4 regions of the Novosphingobium sp. BL-S-24 genome follow, and region 4 is predicted to be linked to each of the others. Evidence: predicted binding sites of a transcription regulator. Region 4 holds the regulator's gene; each other region holds the start of a gene.
What was found. The regulator LexA, encoded in region 4, represses DNA repair genes until DNA is damaged. The targets are predictions, from matches to a motif close to GTTCCNCNCTTGTTCT.
Positions count from the first base shown of each region.

Region 1: ACZ1JM_RS15415 (ribonucleoside-diphosphate reductase subunit alpha) is a predicted target of LexA. The motif match lies at 3,861-3,876, and genes of this name have one in related genera.
Region 2: ACZ1JM_RS11740 (ImuA family protein) is a predicted target of LexA. The motif match lies at 1,950-1,965, and genes of this name have one in related genera.
Region 3: ACZ1JM_RS13920 (MmcB family DNA repair protein) is a predicted target of LexA. The motif match lies at 2,886-2,901, and genes of this name have one in related genera.

Region 1 covers NZ_CM145488.1:2,096,749-2,101,930, reverse strand. Annotated here, with positions in the region: gene ACZ1JM_RS15430 (complex I NDUFA9 subunit family protein) at 1-778, shown strand, start outside; gene ACZ1JM_RS15425 (DUF2171 domain-containing protein) at 923-1,186, shown strand; gene ACZ1JM_RS15420 (DUF2171 domain-containing protein) at 1,301-1,528, shown strand; gene ACZ1JM_RS15415 (ribonucleoside-diphosphate reductase subunit alpha) at 1,707-3,590, opposite strand; gene ACZ1JM_RS15410 (GlsB/YeaQ/YmgE family stress response membrane protein) at 4,307-4,552, shown strand; gene nadB (L-aspartate oxidase) at 4,569-5,182, opposite strand, start outside.
Region 2 covers NZ_CM145488.1:1,356,689-1,361,870, reverse strand. Annotated here, with positions in the region: gene asnB (asparagine synthase (glutamine-hydrolyzing)) at 1-605, opposite strand, end outside; gene ACZ1JM_RS11745 (hypothetical protein) at 687-1,811, opposite strand; gene ACZ1JM_RS11740 (ImuA family protein) at 2,072-2,743, shown strand; gene ACZ1JM_RS11735 (Y-family DNA polymerase) at 2,649-4,172, shown strand; gene ACZ1JM_RS11730 (error-prone DNA polymerase) at 4,169-5,182, shown strand, end outside.
Region 3 covers NZ_CM145488.1:1,785,300-1,790,481, forward strand. Annotated here, with positions in the region: gene ACZ1JM_RS13890 (sensor histidine kinase) at 1-124, opposite strand, end outside; gene ACZ1JM_RS13895 (GIN domain-containing protein) at 258-968, opposite strand; gene ACZ1JM_RS13900 (DUF1700 domain-containing protein) at 995-1,561, opposite strand; gene ACZ1JM_RS13905 (PadR family transcriptional regulator) at 1,551-1,928, opposite strand; gene ACZ1JM_RS13910 (hypothetical protein) at 2,235-2,492, opposite strand; tRNA gene ACZ1JM_RS13915 (tRNA-Arg) at 2,679-2,755, opposite strand; gene ACZ1JM_RS13920 (MmcB family DNA repair protein) at 2,914-3,399, shown strand; gene ACZ1JM_RS13925 (DEAD/DEAH box helicase) at 3,708-5,132, shown strand.
Region 4 covers NZ_CM145488.1:359,575-364,756, forward strand. Annotated here, with positions in the region: gene gltX (glutamate--tRNA ligase) at 1-253, opposite strand, end outside; gene ACZ1JM_RS06875 (ComEC/Rec2 family competence protein) at 282-2,531, shown strand; gene lexA (transcriptional repressor LexA) at 2,525-3,214, opposite strand; gene ACZ1JM_RS06885 (molybdopterin molybdotransferase MoeA) at 3,320-4,522, opposite strand; gene moaC (cyclic pyranopterin monophosphate synthase MoaC) at 4,537-5,022, opposite strand; gene trpC (indole-3-glycerol phosphate synthase TrpC) at 5,065-5,182, opposite strand, start outside.

The DNA of each region.
Region 1 (5,182 bases), 1.0 Mb from region 4:
CGTGTCCGTCGACGTACTGCGCCGCGCCTCCCTGGCCGCGGCGCTGGCTGGGTCGGATGTCGTCATCAACCTCGTAGGCGCATTCGCCGGTAATCTCGACGCACTTCAGGGCAAGGGCGCCGGCCAGGTGGCCGCTGCTGCTGCGGAGGCTGGGGCGAGCGCGTTCCTGCATGTATCCGCGATCGGAGCTGATGCAGCCTCGGACGTGGATTATGCGCGCACCAAGGCCGAGGGCGAGCAGGCGGTGCTGGCCGCATTCCCAACGGCAACGATCGTTCGGCCTTCGCTGCTGTTCGGCCCAGACGACAAGCTTGTCATGATGTTTGCCGAACTGATTTCCCGGTTTCCTGCCCTTCCCGTATTCGGCCCGCAAGCGAAGTTGCAGCCCATCTTCGTCGATGACGTGGCTGAGGCAATCGCCAAAGCGGTTGCCGCGCCCGAACTGCACGGCGGGAAGACATATGAACTTGCCGGTCCCGAAGTCATTACGATGCTGTCGCTCAATGAGCGGATCGCAGCGGCGCAAGGTCGGTCACGCGGGTTCATCGAATTGCCTGATTCGGTGTCGGGCCTCATCGCCAGCGCCACAGGGTGGTTGCCCGGCGCTCCGATCAGTTCGGATCAGTTCAAGCTGCTGAAGGCGGGTAGCGTCGCCAGCGGTTCGGCACCGGGCATGGCCGAACTGGGGGTCACCCCACGGCCTATCGGGCTTTTCCTTGACCGTTGGATGGTCCGCTTTCGCAAACACGGTCGTTTCGGCGCCAAGCACGCGGTATAACTCCCGAGCCTTCGCGGCCTGCCGCCTAAGGATTATGGCGGCGTGGTCAGGAGGGCCATTCAATCATCGGAACCGTCCCCTTCGGCGGTGCATTGTTCCTGCTGATGCGGGCGGCTTGCCTGCGGACCCGCAATGGAGGAACACATGGTCACGCCAACACCTGACAGCGAAGAAGGCTGGCAAACGCCGTTCGGCGCCATCCACAAGGGCATGAAGGTGGTGGACGACGCGGGCAATATTGTCGGCACCGTGGAAGGCTTGGATGGCGACGAACTGCTTCTCGCCGAGCACGCGAGCGGCAAGCAGCCCAGTTTCGTGTCGACTACAATGGTCGGCGGGATCGATGGCGAAACCGTGATTCTGGCGACACGTGGCGATGCTTCGTTCGGGCTTGGGGCTGAGCCATGACGGATTAATGTCAGCAGCGCTGCGAAGTGTTGCGGGCGGAGGACGAACGAAGGAACGAAGCGCCACGGCCAGCGGTTACATCGGCACATCCCCCGAGAATTTTGGAGACTGTCGATGTTTGAGAAACTCCGCATTCGTGAGCACATGGAAGTCGCCACCAGCACCGGCCAACACGTTGGTACCGTTGACGACGTGAAGGACGATCAGATCAAGCTGACCCGTACCGACAGTGCCGATGGCGAGCATCACTACATTGCCATCGAGAACGTAGATAAGATCGATGACAACCGCGTCTATCTCAAGGAAGGAACACCCGTGCCGATGGGCGCCGGCGCCAACTGATCCATCGAGCTAGGAGGTCGTTGGCGATTGCCGACGGCCAGCTGGAACCCCGGCCACCTTTGCGGGAGGCCGGGGTTTTTATTTGGCACAATCGAGACGCAAAGCGAAACTCCAGTCCAATCGAAAACGGCCTCCCGGTTTCCCGGAAGGCCGCTCTCGGTGGAACTCGTCGGCGTGCTTACTGGCAGGCAAGGCACTCGTCATAATCGGTCGTGCTGGCGGCCAGTTCGAACTTTGCCAGTTCGTTAGTATTGTCCGCTTCGACGCCGCCCGCAAACCCTGCGCGTTGAACCGACTTGGAGCGGAGATAATAGAGCGATTTGATGCCCCGCTCCCACGCTTGAAAGTGCAGCATCATCAGATCCCACTTATCGACGTCGGCGGGGATGAACAAATTCAACGACTGCGCCTGGTCAATGTAAGGCGTGCGATCAGCCGCGAATTCCAGCAGCCAGCGCTGGTCGATCTCGAAGCTGGTCTTGTAGACGGCCTTTTCGTCGATCGACAGGAAGTCCAGGTGCTGAACCGAACCACCATGTTCCAAGATCGAATTCCAGACGTTGTTGGAATCCTTGCTCTTGGTGGCGAGCAGCTTCTGGAGGTAGGGATTCTTCACCACAAAGCTGCCTGACAGCGTCTTGTGGGTATAGATGTTGGCTGGGATCGGCTCGATGCAAGCTGACGTTCCACCGCAGATGATCGAGATCGACGCCGTGGGCGCGATCGCCATCTTGCAGCTGAAGCGTTCCATCACGCCCTGATCGGCAGCGTCGGGACAAGGGCCGCGCTCCTTGGCCAGCATCATCGATGCCTCGTTGGCCTTCTGGTTGATGTACTGGAACATCTGCAGGTTCAGCGCCTTGGCCATCGCGCTTTCAAAGCCGATGCCGCGCTTTTGCAGATATGAGTGGAAGCCCATGACGCCCATGCCGACCGAGCGTTCGCGCTCTGCGGAGTACTTTGCGCGGGCCATCTCGTTCGGGGCGCGATCGATGTAGTCCTGCAGCACGTTGTCGAGGAAGCGCAGAACGTCTTCCACAAAGCGCTTGTCACCCTTCCACTCTTCCCAGGTTTCGAGGTTGAGCGAGGAGAGGCAGCAGACAGCCGTACGATCGTTGCCGAGGTGGTCACGCCCGGTTGGAAGAGTGATTTCGGAGCACAGGTTCGACGTCGACACCTTGAGGCCGAGGTCGCGATGATGCTTAGGCATCATGCGGTTCACGGTGTCGGAAAACACGATGTAGGGTTCGCCGGTGGCGAGGCGCACTTCGACCAGCTTCTGGAACAGCGAACGCGCGTCCACGATGCCTCGAACGGAACCGTCCTTGGGGCTGCGCAGCTTGAACTCGGTGCCGTCGCGCACCGCTTCCATGAACTCGTCGGTGAGCAGCACGCCATGGTGCAGGTTGAGCGCCTTGCGGTTGAAGTCACCCGAAGGCTTGCGGATTTCCAGGAACTCCTCGATCTCGGGGTGCGAAACATCGAGATAGCAGGCGGCCGAACCGCGGCGCAGCGAACCCTGGCTGATCGCCAGCGTCAGCGAATCCATGACGCGGACGAACGGAATGATGCCGCTGGTCTTGCCGTTGAGGCCAACTGGCTCGCCAATGCCGCGCACTGCGCCCCAGTAGGTACCGATGCCACCGCCGCGCGAGGCCAGCCACACGTTCTCGTTCCAAGTGGCGACGATGCCTTCAAGACTGTCATCCACCGAGTTCAGGTAGCACGAAATCGGCAATCCGCGCCCGGTGCCGCCATTCGAAAGAACCGGCGTCGCGGGCATGAACCACAGGCGCGAGATGTAATCGTACAGGCGCTGGGCATGCTCCTGATCGTCGGCGTAGGCATCGGCCACGCGAGCGAACAGATCCTGGTATTTCTCACCCGGCAGGAGATAGCGGTCGTCCAGCGTCTCCTTGCCAAAGTCGGTCAACAAGGCATCGCGAGACGTGTCCGTAACAATCGTGAAGCGACGGGCATTGATCGTCTTGGAATCGACCGGTGCCGCCTTTTTCTTTGGCTCTGCAACCAGTTCCGCCGAGGCGCTATCGGTTTTGTCCATGGCGACTGCCGGGCTGATGCCCGCCTCCTTTTGCTTGCGGGGTGCGGTGTCGGCGGAAGGGAACAATCCTTCAATCTCCGCTTGTGCCGAACCGGCGCCGCTCATTCCCGCATTATCTGAATCAGACACCTGACCGTCACTTCCGCTTCTGAAATCCATCGGTGCCCCCGAAAACAAAATCACAGTGTCGAACCGGCTTCTGGATCGTTCCGCCACCTGCCCGCCTGTTTTCGAATCGCGAGGACACAATGCCGGAGCGTAACTCAAAACAGTACAAAGGGAGAACGAAATAGTCGCCAAATTTGCCAGCACGCAGTCAACGGAAGCGCAGCCCCATCGCCCAAGGCATTCAGCGGAAGACCGCATTTCCCTAGGTGTTGGTGCCTCCGTAACGACGCGACACAACCTATAGTGCCCTTTCCTACGAAAGGTTCAAGACTAGCCGCTGTGAATTTTGTGTCCAGCAGGTCAGCCAGCGAGGGCGTGCGACGCGCGGAGAATCTTGGCCCCTCGCCAATGCAAGAAGATATATGCGGGTTCAGGACGCTATTTTTCCACATAATTTGCGTCCGTGTGACACCCACGACATCGGGCCCAATTCCACCATCATCCGCAGCCGATCTGCTATTCTCCTCCTCCCACGCAACCGCGCCGTCCCTCATTCATTAATAGCGCGTGGCGGACGGGGTGTCCGTTGAAGGGGATATGCGCAAGCCATGTTGAACATCATCAGTGCCATCATCAGCGGCCTTCTCATCGGCGTGCTGGCACGTTTCTTCTATCCCGGCTCCGTATCGATGGGCTGGATCGCGACCATCCTGCTGGGTGTCGCAGGCTCTTTGGTCGCGGGCCTTGTGACCAGCCGCGGGCGCGGCGATTTCAGCCGGGCCGGTTGCCTGGCGTCGGTCATCGGCGCGATCGTGCTGATCTTCCTTGGGCGGGTCCTGAATATCGGGTTCTAGGACCCGGCTGCCCGTTTCAGGGCACCAATACGGTGTCGACGGGTTCGGCATCGATACCGGGGAAGTCGAGGTTGTAATGCAACCCTCGGCTTTCGTGGCGTTTCAGGGCGCTGGTGACGATCAGTTCCGCGCTCTGTAGCAGATTGCGCAACTCGATCAGATCGGTCGAGACGCGGAAATGGCGATAGTATTCCTCGATCTCGCCATTCAGCATCTGGATGCGGTGATGGGCGCGTTCGAGCCGCTTGGTCGTGCGTACAATGCCGACGTAGTTCCACATGAACCGGCGGATTTCCGTCCAGTTCTGCTTGATGACCACCTCCTCATCGGAGTCGGTCACCCGGCTGGCATCCCATGAACGGACGGGAGGCGGCGCGGCGAAGCCCTCCCACTGCGAACGGATGTCGGCCGCTGCCGCTTCGCCAAAGACGAAGCATTCCAGCAGGGAGTTGGACGCCAGACGGTTCGCGCCATGCAGCCCGCTTTCCGTACACTCCCCCGCCGCATAAAGCCCCGGCAGATCGGTACGGCCCTTGAGGTCAATCAGGACGCCGCCGCAGGTATAGTGCTGCGCAGGGACGACCGGGATCGGCTCCTTGGTCATGTCGATGCCGAGGCCCAGCAGCTTTT
Region 2 (5,182 bases), 1.0 Mb from region 4:
CGCAGGCTGTGAACCTGATCATAGATCGAACGCGGGGTCCGTATGTGACCGAAGCTGAAGAAATCATGGATGGCTCTGTGAGACACGTCGAAAGAGTGCCCGGGCAGCAGTTCCAGCGCGGGCAGTTCGGATGCAAAGGCGATGCCACCACCTTGTTCCGTCAGATACAGCGGCTTGATGCCGATGGGATCACGGGCGAGGGTAAGATAGCGATCGCGTCGATCCCAGATGGCTACTGCGAACATGCCTTCAAGACGCGTCCATGCTCCGTCACCCCATTGGCGATAGGCTGCCAGGATGGTTTCGGTGTCGCTATGGGTCCTGAAAGTATGGCCATGCGCTTCCAGCGATTGCCGCAGATCGAGGTGATTGTAGATTTCCCCATTGAACACGATGACATGCCGTTGATCGGGGCTTTCGATCGGCTGATGACCCTCGGCAACATCGATGATGCTCAGGCGGCGCATTCCCATGCCGAAATCGCCATCGACCAGAATACCTTCGTCGTCAGGGCCTCGATGCAGGATGGTGTCACATTGCGCCTTGATGATGGCGGGGGGGACGATGCCGCCGTCACGCCGATACCATCCCACAATGCCACACATTCGAACGTCCTTTGCGATGGAGCGCCACCGTGGCGACCCGGGGCAGATGCCTCAACCGGGCGAGTGTCACAAGGGCGCAGCTCAGCCGGGGCGTGGTTTTCCTAGAAACTCGACCAGGATATCCGCGGCTCTGCCGATCGCGCCTTCAAAAGCACCGAACGCGAAAGCGACAGCCTCTTCCTGAGCAGCGATTCGTTTGGCCTGAACATCGTATGCCCGATCAATGGCGGGAATTATTGTATCCAGAGTGTTTGCGACTTCGCCAAGATGCCACCCGGCGTAACGGGAGTCATCGGCCCATGAAACGGCGTGGGCATTGATGAATGCCACCGGTCTCGGGCGGGCAATGAACTCGTACAACTGGCTCGACATGTCACCGAGATAGATGTCGGCCGCCTGCGTGTAGCGCATGTTGAAAAGGTTGGGCGATCCAAGGTCGATGATAACATGATCGGGCGCGGCAAGGGAAAGAAAGTCGTGCTTCTCCAACGCCGACATCGCCCCCACAGCGCGGATATGAGGGGCGAATACAAGGTTGTAGCGATCTTGTTCACGGAAAAGCACGATCACGTCTCTGGCCATGCCAAGCGAGGATATGTCAGGATCGAAATGCGGATTATAGACCACGGTCGGCCTGTCGTTGTTAAACAGGCGATCGCTTGCCGGGGGGGCGTATCGCAGATAGTCTAGCTTCACGTAGCCGCCTATGGCCAGGCGCGAAGGCTCGATGCCCTGCGAGACAGCCCTTGCGATGTCCTTTTCGCCTGGCACGACGATAAGATCGAAGGCCGCAAGCCGCTTTTCGGACGAGGGAGCCCGATCGCCGGCGCCATGTCGAAAATGGATCAGTGGACGCCGCCAGCCCATTTTCCTCAACGCGGCCGATGTCCTTTCCGGCACGACAATGGCGCTCGCATGCCGCGTTCGATATCGAATGGTCGCCAGAACCGGTATCTTGATGGCTGATTGCCGACCGGAAATGCGTGCAGCAAACCGGGCAAACCAAGGTGGTCGGATCCGGGTGATAGCCATCGTGGGGGCAGACATTCGTGCTGCCACTTCCTGGAGAGCACTTTCTGATTCCGGATCGACACAGAGGCATTCGACGGCAAAGTCGATGTTTCGGCGGCTTATCTCGGCCGCCACCGGCGCCAGGTGATAGATATGCTGAGGGCCGCCGATGAACAGGAATACGATACGAGCCAAGGGTTGCATGGCGGGGACTTACACTCAAGGCGGATAGTCGCGCTAGTCATCTGGTCCTGCTGGCGCGAAAAGCCTGGCTGAGATCAAAAGACATTTCCCCGGCTCATCTCAAACAGTGTGGACACCGCAAGACGGATTAGAACATAATAGGAACATATCTCTGATTCGAGGCATTCCGTACAATGTTAGACTCGCTATCCAGCGCCGATCCTCCTCTGCCTCTTTGCAATGATTCAATCCCGAGGTTGTTGCGGGGGCAGTTGCACGAAGTCCATGCCGCCGCAGACGATTGGGCGGCAGGGATGGTTTTCAGCCTGTCCATGGCGGAGGCTGCCCCCGAACTGCCCATTCTGCTGCTGCGGGTACGCAAGAGCCGGCATCGAAGCGGTGACATGAGGATGGAGCCTTATGGGGAAGGCTGGGCGCCGCTTGGTCTTGATCCTTCGCGGCTGGTTGTCGTCGATGCATCTGATGATGCGGGCCTTTTGCGTGCGGGGCTGGATGCAGCGCGCTGTCCCGGATCGGCGGCGGTTCTCATGGAAAGTTGGGGGCGATTGCGTGAATACGATCTGGTCGCCAGTCGCCGCCTTATCCTAGCGGCAGAGGCTTCGCGCATTCCGATCGTTATCCTGCGCGGAGACGCGGAGCCTCGGTCTAGTGCGGCGCATACACGCTGGGCGGTGTCGAGCGCCCCGTCCTCTCCCCGCGAAGTGCTGGCTCCGGGCCCTCCGGCATTACTTGTCGAACTTCTCCGAAGGCGCGGTGGGCCGGGTGGCCTGCGCTGGCGGTTGGAATGGAACGAAGAGCATGGTGCTTTCAACGAACGACTCATCGACGATGCGCCATTTGAAATCGAAAACGACCAGCGTCGTGTCCCGCCGCTATCTGGCGCTGTGGTTTCCCTGGCTGCCATGCGAACGCGCGCAGCCTGATGCAGGCGATGTTCCCTATGCCTTGGTGAGGCGCGACGGTCAGGCGCTGCGGCTGGCGGCAGTCAGCGTTTCCGCGCATGGCCTGGGATTGTCGGCAGGCATGACGCTTGCCGATGCGCGGGCGCGTTGCCCTGAGCTTGCGACGCTTACGCACGATCCGCAGGCTGACGTTCGCGAACTGGATCGACTGGCACAGGCGATGATCGCGTTTACGCCTTTGGTGGCGCCGGACCCGCCGGATTGTTTGGTGCTGGACATTACGGGGTGCGCTCATCTGCTGGGCGGTGAGGAAGAACTGGTCGCCCGCGTGCTTGCTTCCACAAGATATACGGCCCGGCACGCACTGGCAGGCAATGCCGCTGCGGCGCGTGCGCTTGCTCGCTATGGAGGCAACGACGTTCTGGCGCTTCCCGTCGCAGCCCTGGAACTTGAAGCGGGCGGACTGGAAGGCTTGCGCCGCGCCGGGTTGAAGACCCTGGGCGACCTTGCCAGGCGGCCCATGGCGGGGCTGGCGGCGCGCTTCGGGGAAACAGCGGTCATGCGTCTTCGCGCCATTCTGGGGGAGATGGGCAGCCCCATCACTCCTTTGCGACCGGTAGAACCGATCCGATTGGAAACACGCTTTCCCGAGCCTCTTGCGCGTACGGATGATGCCCTGGACGTGGTGGAAGACCTGTTGGCGCAGGCTTGCCGGATCATGGAGCAGCGGCACCTTGGCGGGAGGCGCTTCATGGTGGTGCTTCACCGTACCGACACTATGCGTCCGCGCCTGACCGTTGAAACCGGGCAACCGGTGCGCGATCCCGCTGCGGTCATGCGCCTGCTGCGCGAGAGGATCGATACGCTCTCCGATCCGCTCGATCCCGGTTACGGCTTCGATGCGATCACGCTGACGGTGCTGCGGGCCGAACACCTGCCATCCCGACAGATCGCGCTGGAAGGTGGCAAGGAAGAAAGCGCCGATAGTGTCGCGGCGCTTGTCGACCGGCTGAGCGTGAGACTGGGCGAGGAGCGCGTCAGCCGACTGGTACCGTGCGACCGGCACCTGCCCGAGCGTGCGCAGACGATGGTTCCGGCATCGCACAACCATACTGGTCGATGGCCTGCGTCTGAGGGAAAACCGGTCCGCCCCTTGCTGCTCCTCGATCCGCCGCAGCCCGTTGATGTGATCGCTGGCGTTCCAGACAGTCCGCCCCAGCGTTTCCGCTGGAAGGGCGTGCTGCACGAAGTACGACTTGCGGAGGGGCCGGAGCGGATCGGTTCGGAATGGTGGCGTAAGCAGGGCGGCCATTTGCCCGGTGGTGCAGGGGAAACGCGGGACTATTACCGTATCGAAGATGCACAGGGCCGTCGCTTCTGGATCTTTCGCCACGGCCTGTTCACTGAAAAACCGGACCCTCGCTGGTATCTGCATGGCATGTTTCCATGACCGAGGTGGCTTCTTTTCCGTCGTTCGCGGAAGTGGTGGTGGCCACCAACTTCAGTTTCCTGCGCGGCGCTTCTTCCGGGCCTGAACTGGTTGCTTACTCGCAAGCAATGGGAATGACGGGCATCGGCATTGCTGATCGCAACACCGTTGCCGGGGTCGTGCGCGCCTTTTCGGCGTGGAGGGATATTGGTGGACCGGATAGCGGGCTGAAGCTGATCGTCGGCGCACGCATCGTCTTCGCGGATGGAACGCCGGATATCGTCGCCTATCCGATGACGCGGCATGGCTGGGGTCGCCTGACCAGACTGCTTACTTTGGGCAACCTCCGGACCAGCAAGGGCGAATGCGAGTTGCGCCTTGCCGATCTGCTGGACCATGCGCAGGATCTTGCGCTGATCGCGATGGACGGCGATGAGGCTCTGCTGAACACGTTGAGCGCCGCAGCGTCGCGACTATGGCTTGCCGTCACCATGCCGCGCGGCGGACAGGATGCGCGCCGTCTTGCGCGGCGCATGACCTTGGCGAACGCTGCTGGCGTCCCCCTCATTGCCACTAATGACGTCCTCTATGCCACGCCGGAAGACAGGCCGATGCAGGACGTGCTCACTTGCATCCGCGAAGGCCTTCGGGTGCAGACGGCCGGTCGGCGGCTTGCCGTCAATGCCGAACGCCACCTCAAGCCCCCGCAGGAAATGGCGCGACTGTTCAGGTCATGTCCCGAAGCACTGGCGGCGACACAGGACCTGCTGGATTGCATCGACTTCAAGCTAAGCGATCTTCGTTACGAATACCCCCATGAACCCGTACCGGATGGGTGGGAGCCGCAGGAGTGGCTGGAGCATCTGGCGCTGCAAGGCTCGATCAAATATTTTCCGAATGGCCTTGATCCTGAATACCACAAGACGCTGACGGAAGAATTTGAACTGATCCGCGAGAAGAAATACGCGTATTACTTTCTGACGGTACACGGCATCGTCCATTACGCTCGAAATCTTGATAAGCCGATTTTG
Region 3 (5,182 bases), 1.3 Mb from region 4:
CGAGATCGAACCCCATCACAACGCCGCGAAGCGTGGCAACGATGAAATAGCACGCCCATAACGCCGCCAGAGACAGCAATACCAGATGAGGCGGAACGCGAGGGCGGGAAATGGGGGCAGTCATTGGTGACAACCTACCCCAGTTCCTCCCCCCTACGCCAGTTTGTCTGTCGGCAATTGTATGCCGTTGATCGAGCACACCTCAGCGTTTCACGTGGAACACCTGCCTTGTAGCGCGCCCAATCAACTGCCGCCCATCAATAGTCGTGATCGACATTCCCGATGCCGTTCAGCTTCGTACGCAAAACGGCTGGCTTGCGTACAAGCGTCACATTGCCCGCGCCATTGATCTCGACATCGACAGTTCCAGTCGCGCCCAGTGTCACGTCACCCACGCCATCCAACCGGACAGTCGCATCCCGGCCTTCCAGCTTGCCCAGATCGAGGCTTCCTGCGCCGGCAGAGGTAACCGCGATGCGGTTGACCTTGCCCGAAGCGTCAAGATCAATCGCCCCTCGGGAATTGAGCTTCAGGGCTTCCTGATCCAGCCCGGTCATCGTCACGTCACCGGGTGCGTCCAGATCGAGTCCGGCAATCTCCGGTGCGGTGATGCGTACCTTAACCCCATGACGAATATTTCGTGACCCAGAGACGGACAGCCTGCCGTTTTCCCACGTTAGCCGATCGACGACATCGGACGGGCCAGTGACGGTCATCTCGGTCTTGTCTCCGCGCGTAAATACGAGTTCCACCGGGATTTCCATAGCAAGCTGGCTACCCGAGACGATGGCGAAATTGCGGGTCTTGCGGGGACCATTGCCCTCGTCATCGTCGAAATGCCAATTCCATCCGTCCCGCTCGTGAATCTCCCGGCTGAAGCGTTCCCCGCCGATGATCCACGCCGTTCCGAACGCGACGATCGAGAGGATCACGCCGCTGGCGAATACGATGAGCAGTTTCCTGAGCATCTTGTCTTCCTTCCTCTTCGAATGTTTCAGTTATCGGTGTGAATAGCCGGTTGGATCACGCGATAATGCAAGCGGCCGAACCACATCAGGGCATTGACGATCCAGATGCTGACCAGCGTCAGCAATGCACCTGCCGCGACTGCCGCGCTCATCAAGCCAAGTCCTCCCAGGATCGCGACGAGGACGCCCCCCGGGAAGCCGCTGAACGGCCCGGCAATTAGAATGAACCCGCCAGCGATGAAGACGCCGATCGTCGCAATGAAAAGACCTAGCATGACACCAAGCACCGGCAGGACGATCGGAAGCAGAATGAGGATGTCGATTGTCGCGAGGCCCATGAAAGCAAGGATGGCGCTCCATGCTGACGACGGCGTACCTTCGCTCTTCCAGTTACGAAAACCGGCCTCGAAGCGAAGTTCGCGGGCAAGGCGTGACGGGTTGCCCAAGGCGTCTGCCACCTCCTCCTCGTTGCGACCCTCGGCGATGCCAGCGGCGAAATGCTCCTCATAATCGGAGACGATATCGTCCACGTCGCTTTGTGGCATGCCCTTGAGGCCCGCTCTCAGGCGCTTGATGAATTCGTTACGCTTCATGGCGGGGTTCCCCTTCCTGCACTGGCGCTTTATCTGTGGATGCGGTGTCGGCGGCGTCGATCAGCCCGTCGACAGCGGCGGTGAAGCCGCGCCATTCGCTGACCTGGTCAGCCAGGCGGGCACGTCCGGTTTCGGTGATCTTGTAATACTTGCGTGAAGGACCGGATGGCGACTCCTCAAGATAGGTCGCCACCAATCCCTCAGACTGCATGCGTCGCATCAGAGGGTAGATGGTGCCCTCACCCATATCGACGGCGTCGGCCAGTCGGCTGGCTATTTCGTATGCGTAACTGTCTCCTCGAGACAGCAGGGCAAGGACGCACAGTCCCAGCACCCCTTTTTTCAACTGGATTTCGATTTCGGACATCGAATCATCTCTCCTGCGAATGATGATGATCTAACGCATGGTACTGTTCAATGCAAGATAGCTTGTAGAGGAAGATACTGCTCGGTGCATGCTACCTGTTTATGTGTGGTTAAGCGCAATAGGCGTGCATCATGCCGAACTGCGCGGACAACGGTGCGCCTCTGTCGCGCCTTGAGTACGTTTCACCGTCTGTGGGTGTTTTTTCGAGTTCAATTCAGATGCGAGAAAGGGTTCGGTGCGCTTCATCCGCATCTGCCCACTGAGTTGCACTCGGCCAGCTATGAAACCCGCCGGAGTTCTCAGGCGTTACGAGAAGCAAATAGACAGGAACGAATAATGGCAAGCGAATGCACGGCCTATCGCGATATCAAGGGCGGCCTTCACAGCAGTCCAGAGAAGGCTACCCTCGAAGATCTCGCTGGTGTTCTCGGGCGGGTCGGTGATGAAGGCGGGATGACCGCTGGCGTAGCACGCATGATCTTCGATAAACGTGCTGAGATCGAACGCGTTTTTGCCGAGCACGATGCCATGATCACGGCCCGTGGCGAAGATCCCGTCCATCATGACGGCGATCAAAACGGTCCGCCCATCCACGTTGTACGGTGATTAAACCAAGATAATTTCTGCGTGAAAGCCGGTTGGATGCCTCGGCTACATCCTCGCATGGTTACTTGACCAACATGCACGTATTGGGGGCCGTCGCTCCAGCCACACAGGGGGATGGTGGTAAGCGACCCTCGTGATCAATGGTGGTGCACCCGACAGGATTCGAACCTGTGGCCTCTGCCTTCGGAGGGCAGCGCTCTATCCAGCTGAGCTACGGGTGCAGACGAGCGCCGGTTAGCAGAGGGTGGCAGACCTTGCCAGCGCCAATTTTTCACAATCTGGTCTGACGTGATTTCCTGAACCAGGATCGGATTGTCCGTTCGACGCAAACACCTCACAAACAGATTGATAGTTCCCTGTATGTTCTTATGGTGGTGGCATGCTGGACGTCGATTCTCGCCCTCTGCTTCGGACCGCGCCGGACGTGGCCCGGGGAATATCTCGGCTTTTCGCCCGTAATGACATCTGGTGTATTCCGGAAATGTCGCTGCGGTGTGGACGGCGGGCAGACCTTATGGGCGTGGATGCCAAAGGTCATGTCATCATCGTAGAGATAAAGGTGTCGCGCGCCGACTTACTCGGCGATGGCAAGTGGACCGACTATCTTGATTATTGCGATCGCTTCTATTGGGGGCTGGCTCCATCACTGGATCTTGCGCCTCTCGAAAGTGATGCATTTCTTCCCGATCGGTGCGGCATCATCGTGGCCGATGGGTATGATGCGGAAATTCTTCGTCCCGCCCCTTTGCACCAATTAGCCCCGGCCCGCAGAAAGGTCGAAACGGAGCGCCTCGCTCGCGCTTCATTGCGCCGCTTGGTGACAATGGCGGATCCCTATACGCAGCAATGGGGTGCTGAATGCTGATTTCGAATTCGGTTGGGCAGCGGAAGCAAGTCACCGATACGTAATTATCTTGCGCTTTGCTGCAATGCACACTATCTGGCGTGTCAGCAATCGGCGCGTGGGGTCTGATCTCCACCGCAATCCGTGAGCAGCGTGAGGCTAAGGCACGTGTGTGCCAAAGCCGGCCCGGATGAACGATTGTCACCAATTCCAAGCTTCCTTCCTCACGCAGGGTCGCCCGTAACGACACCTTGCCGTGCGCGCGCTCCTGATCGAAAGCCATGTCTTTTCGAAGGTGCTCGCCCCCGTGCACTTTTGAAAGTGACTTGATGTCCTATTTCTCTGAACTTGGCCTTGCCGAGCCCATTCTCCGCGCGCTCGAGGTCAAGGGCTACACCGATCCGTCGCCTATCCAGCGCAAGGCGATCCCCTCGCTGCTCGAAGGGCGCGATCTGCTTGGCATCGCGCAGACCGGCACCGGCAAGACCGCCGCATTCTCCCTCCCCTCGCTGCACCGCCTTTCCAGCGATCCGAAGCCGCGCCAGAACGCCGGATGCCGGATGCTGGTGCTGTCGCCCACGCGTGAACTGGCGGCGCAGATCGCCGACAACATGCGCGGCTATGCCAAGTTCCTGAACCTTACCGTTCAGTGCATCTTCGGCGGCGTTCCGGTTGGCAAGCAGGCCCGTGCGCTTGAGCGCGGCTGTGACATTCTGGTGGCAACGCCGGGCCGTCTTCTGGATTTGATCGATCAGCGCGCGCTGACACTCAAGCATGTCGAGATCTTCGTGCTCGACGAAGCCGACCAGATGATGGACCTTGGCTTCATCGTTCCGCTGAAGCGCGTAGCCGCATTGCTGCCCAATGGTCGCCAGAGCCTGTTCTTCTCGGCAACCATGCCGCAGGCCATCGCTGAGTTGGGTCGGCAGTTCATCAACAACCCGGTCAAAGTTGAAGTCGCGCCGCAATCGACGACGGCGGAGCGCGTCGAACAGTATGCGACGATGATCAACCAAGCTGAAAAGCAGGCCTTGCTGACGCTGAGCCTGCGCGCCGGACTGGCAGACGATGCTGCCGAGAACGCCGATCATGGCGCGATTGATCGTGCTCTGGTGTTTACCCGTACCAAGCACGGGGCCGACCGCGTCGTGCGCCATCTGGTGGCTGCCGGTATCCCTGCCGCAGCGATCCACGGCAACAAGAGCCAGGCGCAGCGCACCGCCGCTCTCGGCGGCTTCCGCCAGGGCAACATCCGGGTTTTGGTCGCCACCGACATCGCCGCTCGCGGCATCGATGTCAGCGGTGTGAGCCACGTCTACAACTTCGAAATTCCGAACGTCGCCGAGCAGTATGTGCACCGCATCGGTCGCACGGCCCGTGCCGGTGCCGATGGTGTGGCAATCAGCTACGTCGCGCCGGACGAGAAGCCTTATATCCGCGATATTGAGCGGCTTACGCGGATCAAGCTGGAGCCTCTGGCGCTGCCGGAAGATTTCCAGAAGCAGGCGGCGCGTCTGCCCGCCCCCGCCCGCGTCGCACCTGCTCAGCCGCAGGGCGATCGTCGTCAAGGCGGCGGTCGCAGTGGCCAAGGCGGCGGCAATCGTGATCGCCAACCCCGTCGCGACGGCCAGCGCAGCGAAGGTCCGCGCGATGCCGCTGCAACCGGTGAAGGCGGAGAGCGCAAGCGCCGCTTCCGTCCGCGTGGTCCCAAAGGTTTGGGCGCGCACAAAGGTGCGGTTCGCCGCGCGGGCTGATACCAGCATCATCCGTTAGCAGGAGCGCCCGGGCCAGTGGTCCGGGCGTT
Region 4 (5,182 bases):
GGTCTTCATCACCTCCAAGTCCAAGCCACGAAAGGCCGTCGAAGATAGCTTCGATCGCCGGCTCGGTCGAGCGCGCGCGATCTGTGTCTTCGATGCGAAGAAGATACTTGCCGCCATGATGGCGAGCATAGAGCCAGTTGAATAGGGCCGTGCGGGCACCGCCGATGTGAAGGAAGCCCGTTGGCGAGGGAGCAAAGCGCGTGACGACGGCCTTAGCACCTGTCGCTTCGCTGCCTGTACTACCGCTTGCCATCAATTCCACCTTGTGTCCTATGCGCACCATGGGAAACCAGGCCGCACCGTCCGAAAACCCGCTCCCGGATCAAGCCGGAGCCGCTGCATTGCAGCATGCGCAATGGAACAGCGGAAGCGGATTGTCGAGGGGTTTGGCGGGCTGCGAGCGATTTCTTTCGCGCGCCGGATTCGATCGTGGGCCGTGGTTAGCGGTAGCGTTCGGGATAGGGATCGTCGTCTGGTTCGGCCTTTCATCCGCCGCCTGGTGGATTTGCTTTTGCGTCACGTGCATATTGGCAATGGGCCTCGGCGCTTGCCTCAACCGCCGGTGCAACTCATACCCTCATGTGCGCCAGGCAGTCTTTGTGTTTCCGTTGATGGCGATGGCCGGATGTCTGGTTATCTGGGCCCGCTCCACCATTGCGGGAGAACCGGCATTGGATCGTCCAATGTCTGGGGTGTTCGTGGGCAAAGTGCTGGATCTTCAAGCGCAACCTGCGAGGGACAGAAACCGGCTGATGCTGGCTGTTCGTGATCCGTCGACCGGTCGTGCGGTTCGTGTCAGGCTCAATGTGCCAAGCGGAATCAATCCGGCTCAGATAGGCATCGGCGACATTATCGAGTTCAAAGGGCGATTGATGCCGCCCGCACCACCCATGTTGCCAGGAGCCTACAACTTCGCCCGGACAGCTTGGTTTTCCGGCATTGCTGCGAGCGGAACGGCCACGGCAATCAAGATACTCACCAGAAATCCTACAAGGAGCGTGGGACTATCGGGAACTCGTCGGGCGCTGACCGACCATATCCGCCGTCGGATTGGAGATGAACGTGCAGGCATTGCCAGTGCTCTGGTGACCGGAGATCGGGGGGGGATTTCGAAAACCGATGATGCGGCGATGCGGGATTCCGGCTTGGCCCACCTCTTATCCGTAAGCGGTTTGCACGTCAGCGCGGTGGTCGGCGCAGTTTACATCCTGTTCTTGCGGCTTCTTGCGCTGATCCCCTGGCTGGCGTTAAGGATCAGGTTGCCTGTTGCGGCAGCCGCTGTGGCCGCATTGGCCGGTATCACCTACACGCTGATTTCGGGTTCGGAGGTACCGACTGTTCGCTCCTGCATAGGCGCAATATTAGTGCTGGCAGCGCTGTCACTGGGCCGTGAACCTCTCTCGCTGCGGATGTTGGCGGTGGCTGCGCTCAGCGTGATGCTGATCTGGCCAGAAGCCGTCACTGGCCCGAGCTTCCAGATGAGCTTCGGTGCGGTTCTAGCTCTGGTTGCGGTAAGCACTGCTGCCCCAATCCGACTGTTTACTCAACCGCGCGACGAAGGGATGGCGATAAAGGCGTTGCGCCAGATAGCGATGCTTTTGCTGACAGGGATCGTTATCGATCTGGCTTTGATGCCGATCGGCCTATTTCATTTTCATCGCGCCGGGATTTACGGCGCGCTGGCTAATGTGCTTGCTATCCCTCTAACGACATTCATTGTCATGCCTTTGCTTGCCGCTGCTCTTATTCTGGATATCGCGGGACTAGGGTCACCAGTATGGTGGATGGCACAGAGTGCGATTGATCTGCTCGTGGCGATCGCGCATTGGTTTGCTTCTCGACCGGGTGCCGTAACTGTGCTGCCTGCAACGGGAAATGCCGCATTTTTGACATTCGCGGCGGGGGGACTTTGGATCGGGCTATGGAATGGGCGCATTCGCTGGATAGGCCTTCCCCCAGCCCTGATCGGTGCAGGCAGTCTGGCCTTTGCTCCACCCCCTGACATACTTGTTTCAGGTGACGGCCGTCATGTTGGACTTGTCGACGAAACAGGCCAAAATCTGTTCCTTCTACGCGACGGCGGTGACGGTTATTCTCGAGACAACATGAAGGAACTCGCCGGGATGGAAGGCGATCCTATAGCGTTGACCGAGTGGCCCGGCGGTGCATGTAATCCCGATTTCTGCGCAATAACAATCAGACGCGGCAATTCCGCCTGGCGGGTCCTAATTTCCCGCGGAAGGAACTCCGTGCCTGAACGATCACTCGCCGCAGCTTGCGATCATGCCGACATCGTCATTTCGGATAGATGGCTACCCCGAAGTTGCAGCCCGACATGGTTGAAAGCGGACCGCAATTTCCTCTCAGAAACCGGCGGAATGACTATCAACTTGTCTAAAAGGAGCTTTCGTACGGTCGCACAGGATCAAGGTCAGCACGGATGGTGGCGTCCAATTGAGCGCAAACTCTATGTACGAACGAACATTCCTACAACGCCCACTATTCCCCAAGGTCCGCTTGCAAGTCAGTGATAACGACGCAGAAGCCCGGCGAGCTTACCTTGAACTTCGACCTCATCCGAACGATAGATCTGCGGCTCATAAGCGGCGTTGGCGGGATCGAGGCGGACCATTCCGTTCTCGCGCCGCAAGTATTTCAACGTAGCTTCCTCACCACGAACCAGCGCAACAATAATCTCTCCGTCACGAGCGGTACTCGTCCGTTTCACGAGCGCAAAATCCCCGTCGAGTATGCCTGCCTCGAGCATTGAATCGCCCGACACTTCAAGAGCATAGTGCTCACCCGAACCAAGCAAAGCAGCAGGAACCGGAAGCATCGACTGCCCCTCCAACGCTTCAATAGGAACGCCAGCAGCAATGCGGCCGTGCAAAGGAATCTCGATGACGTCGTTCGCCGGGCTGGGCGTATCCATTGCCGTCCGCTTATTGGCCGTATGAAGGGCTGAGGCGACAGAAGGCGCGGACGATTTAGCTCCTGCTCCATCGGATTGCCGCAGTACTTCGAGAGCACGAGCACGGTTCGGCAGACGTCGAATGAAGCCGCGTTCTTCCAAAGCCGATATAAGGCGATGAACACCCGATTTCGACTTGAGATCCAGCGCCTCCTTCATCTCTTCGAAGCTTGGCGAAATACCACTTTCTTCCAAGCGCACCTGGATGAACTGGAGCAATTCGTGCTGCTTGCGCGTCAACATGTCGCTGCCTCTTAATTGCCATCCGATATGATCATCGAATAGTGTTCCGCTGTGAACATTGAGGGAACAATTAAGCAACAAAATACAGGGGCGTCAAGCGGAGACCTACAGAATACCGCCGTTGCGGAGCATGAAAACCTGCACATTTTCGCCTTTGCCGGCTGCAGGTGCATGAGCTGCGCGATCAATCAGCACGTTGCATTCAGATAGCGCGTACAACGCGGCACTATCCTGGTTGATAAGGGGCAGCACTTCCTTGCCATCCCACCGCCCCCGCAAGAACTCACGCCTCGACCCGGTTGATCGAACCGACGCTCCTAGCATAGCGGAGACGCTATTCGGAACAGCGACGCTAGCACCGAGTAACTGACGCAACAAGGGGAGCAGGAAGAGGTAGGCAGTCACGAAACTGGAAACGGGATTGCCGGGGAGGCCAAGAATGATTTGCTTCTTCGCCGCGCTTTCACGAGTTGCGACAAGAAGTGGCTTCCCTGGCTTTATAGCCACGCGCCAGAAGTCGATAGTTGCACCCCAGCGTTCCAGCGCAGGGCGCACGAGATCATGGTCGCCCACAGAGGCGCCCCCACTCGTCACGATGATGTCCGCATCCGCCGCGGCTTCGAAGGCGTTCGTCAGGTCGTGCAAAGTGTCTGGGATTGGACCAACCGTTTTCGCATTGATTTGCAGCGGGGCGATAAGCGCGCTTAGCATCGCTCCGTTGCTGGCTGGCATTTTTCCATCAGAAGGATCGCTCGAATCCGCCGATAGTTCATCTCCGCTGTCGATGACGACGACGCGAGGCGGCTTACGCACCGTCAAATGCTTCTGGCCTGCTGCCTTGGCCAAGGCAATCTGGGCGGCACCAATCAACTGTCCCTCAAGCAGGATCTCCTGACCTTCGTGAAAGTCCATTCCTCGACGGCGGATGTGCTTGCCTGGGGGCAGGGGGGCTTCGCCGGTCAAAGCTATGGCGTCTGGTTGCCTCCCGACATCTTCTTGAAGGATGACACAGCCAGCGCCAGAAGGAATGACTGCCCCGGTGGAAATGCGCACCGCCTGGGCGTTCCCGATCGCCCCGTGGAAGGGGTGTCCCGCTGAGCTTTCGCCGACGACCTCCCAAGGTCCCCTGAATCCATCATCTGCCACGGCATAGCCGTCCATGGCAGAAAGATCGAACGTCGGTTGAGTGCGCTTTGCGAGCACCGGTTCTGCCAAATAGCGCCCAATAGCTTGGGGTATCTCGACGTGCTCGATCGCCCCGAGCCTGGCAAGCGCGAGCAGGCGGGCCTGTGCCTCTTCCAGAGGCATCGGGGGAAAATTGCTCACTCGTTCCAATCGTCAGCCCGCCAATGTCCCGATTTGCCTCCGCGCTTTTCGACAAGCCGGACGTCGCCGATCACCATGCCTTTATCCAACGCCTTGGCCATGTCATAGATCGTGATCAAGGCGATGGAGGTAGCTGTGATGGCTTCCATCTCCACCCCAGTCTTGCCAGTAAGGGACGCAGTGCCGGTGACGCGAACCGCATTTTCCTCATATGCAAATTTGATGGTGACCGCGTCGATCATCAGGGGGTGACACATAGGGATAAGATCAGCCGTCTTCTTGGCAGCAAGGATTCCGGCTATCCTAGCAGTTCCAAGTACATCGCCTTTCGGCGCGTCACCTGCGCGAATAGAGGCCAGAGCCTGCGGACTCATGGCAATCCGACCCGACGCCACTGCCACCCGGCGTGTTTCCGGCTTGTCGCCCACATCGACCATGCGCGCAGTGCCGTCAGGGTCGAGATGTGTTAGCCTCTGGGCCATTTGCGGGTATGGTCCTTTATTATCCATGCCGAACTAGACTGGTCATCCACCCGTAAGCAATGCCCGTGTCGCTCGTTCCACATCCGCCTCGCGCATCAGGCTCTCCCCAACAAGAAAAGTTCTCGCACAGGGCGACAGACGCTCAAGGTCTGCGTGGTTG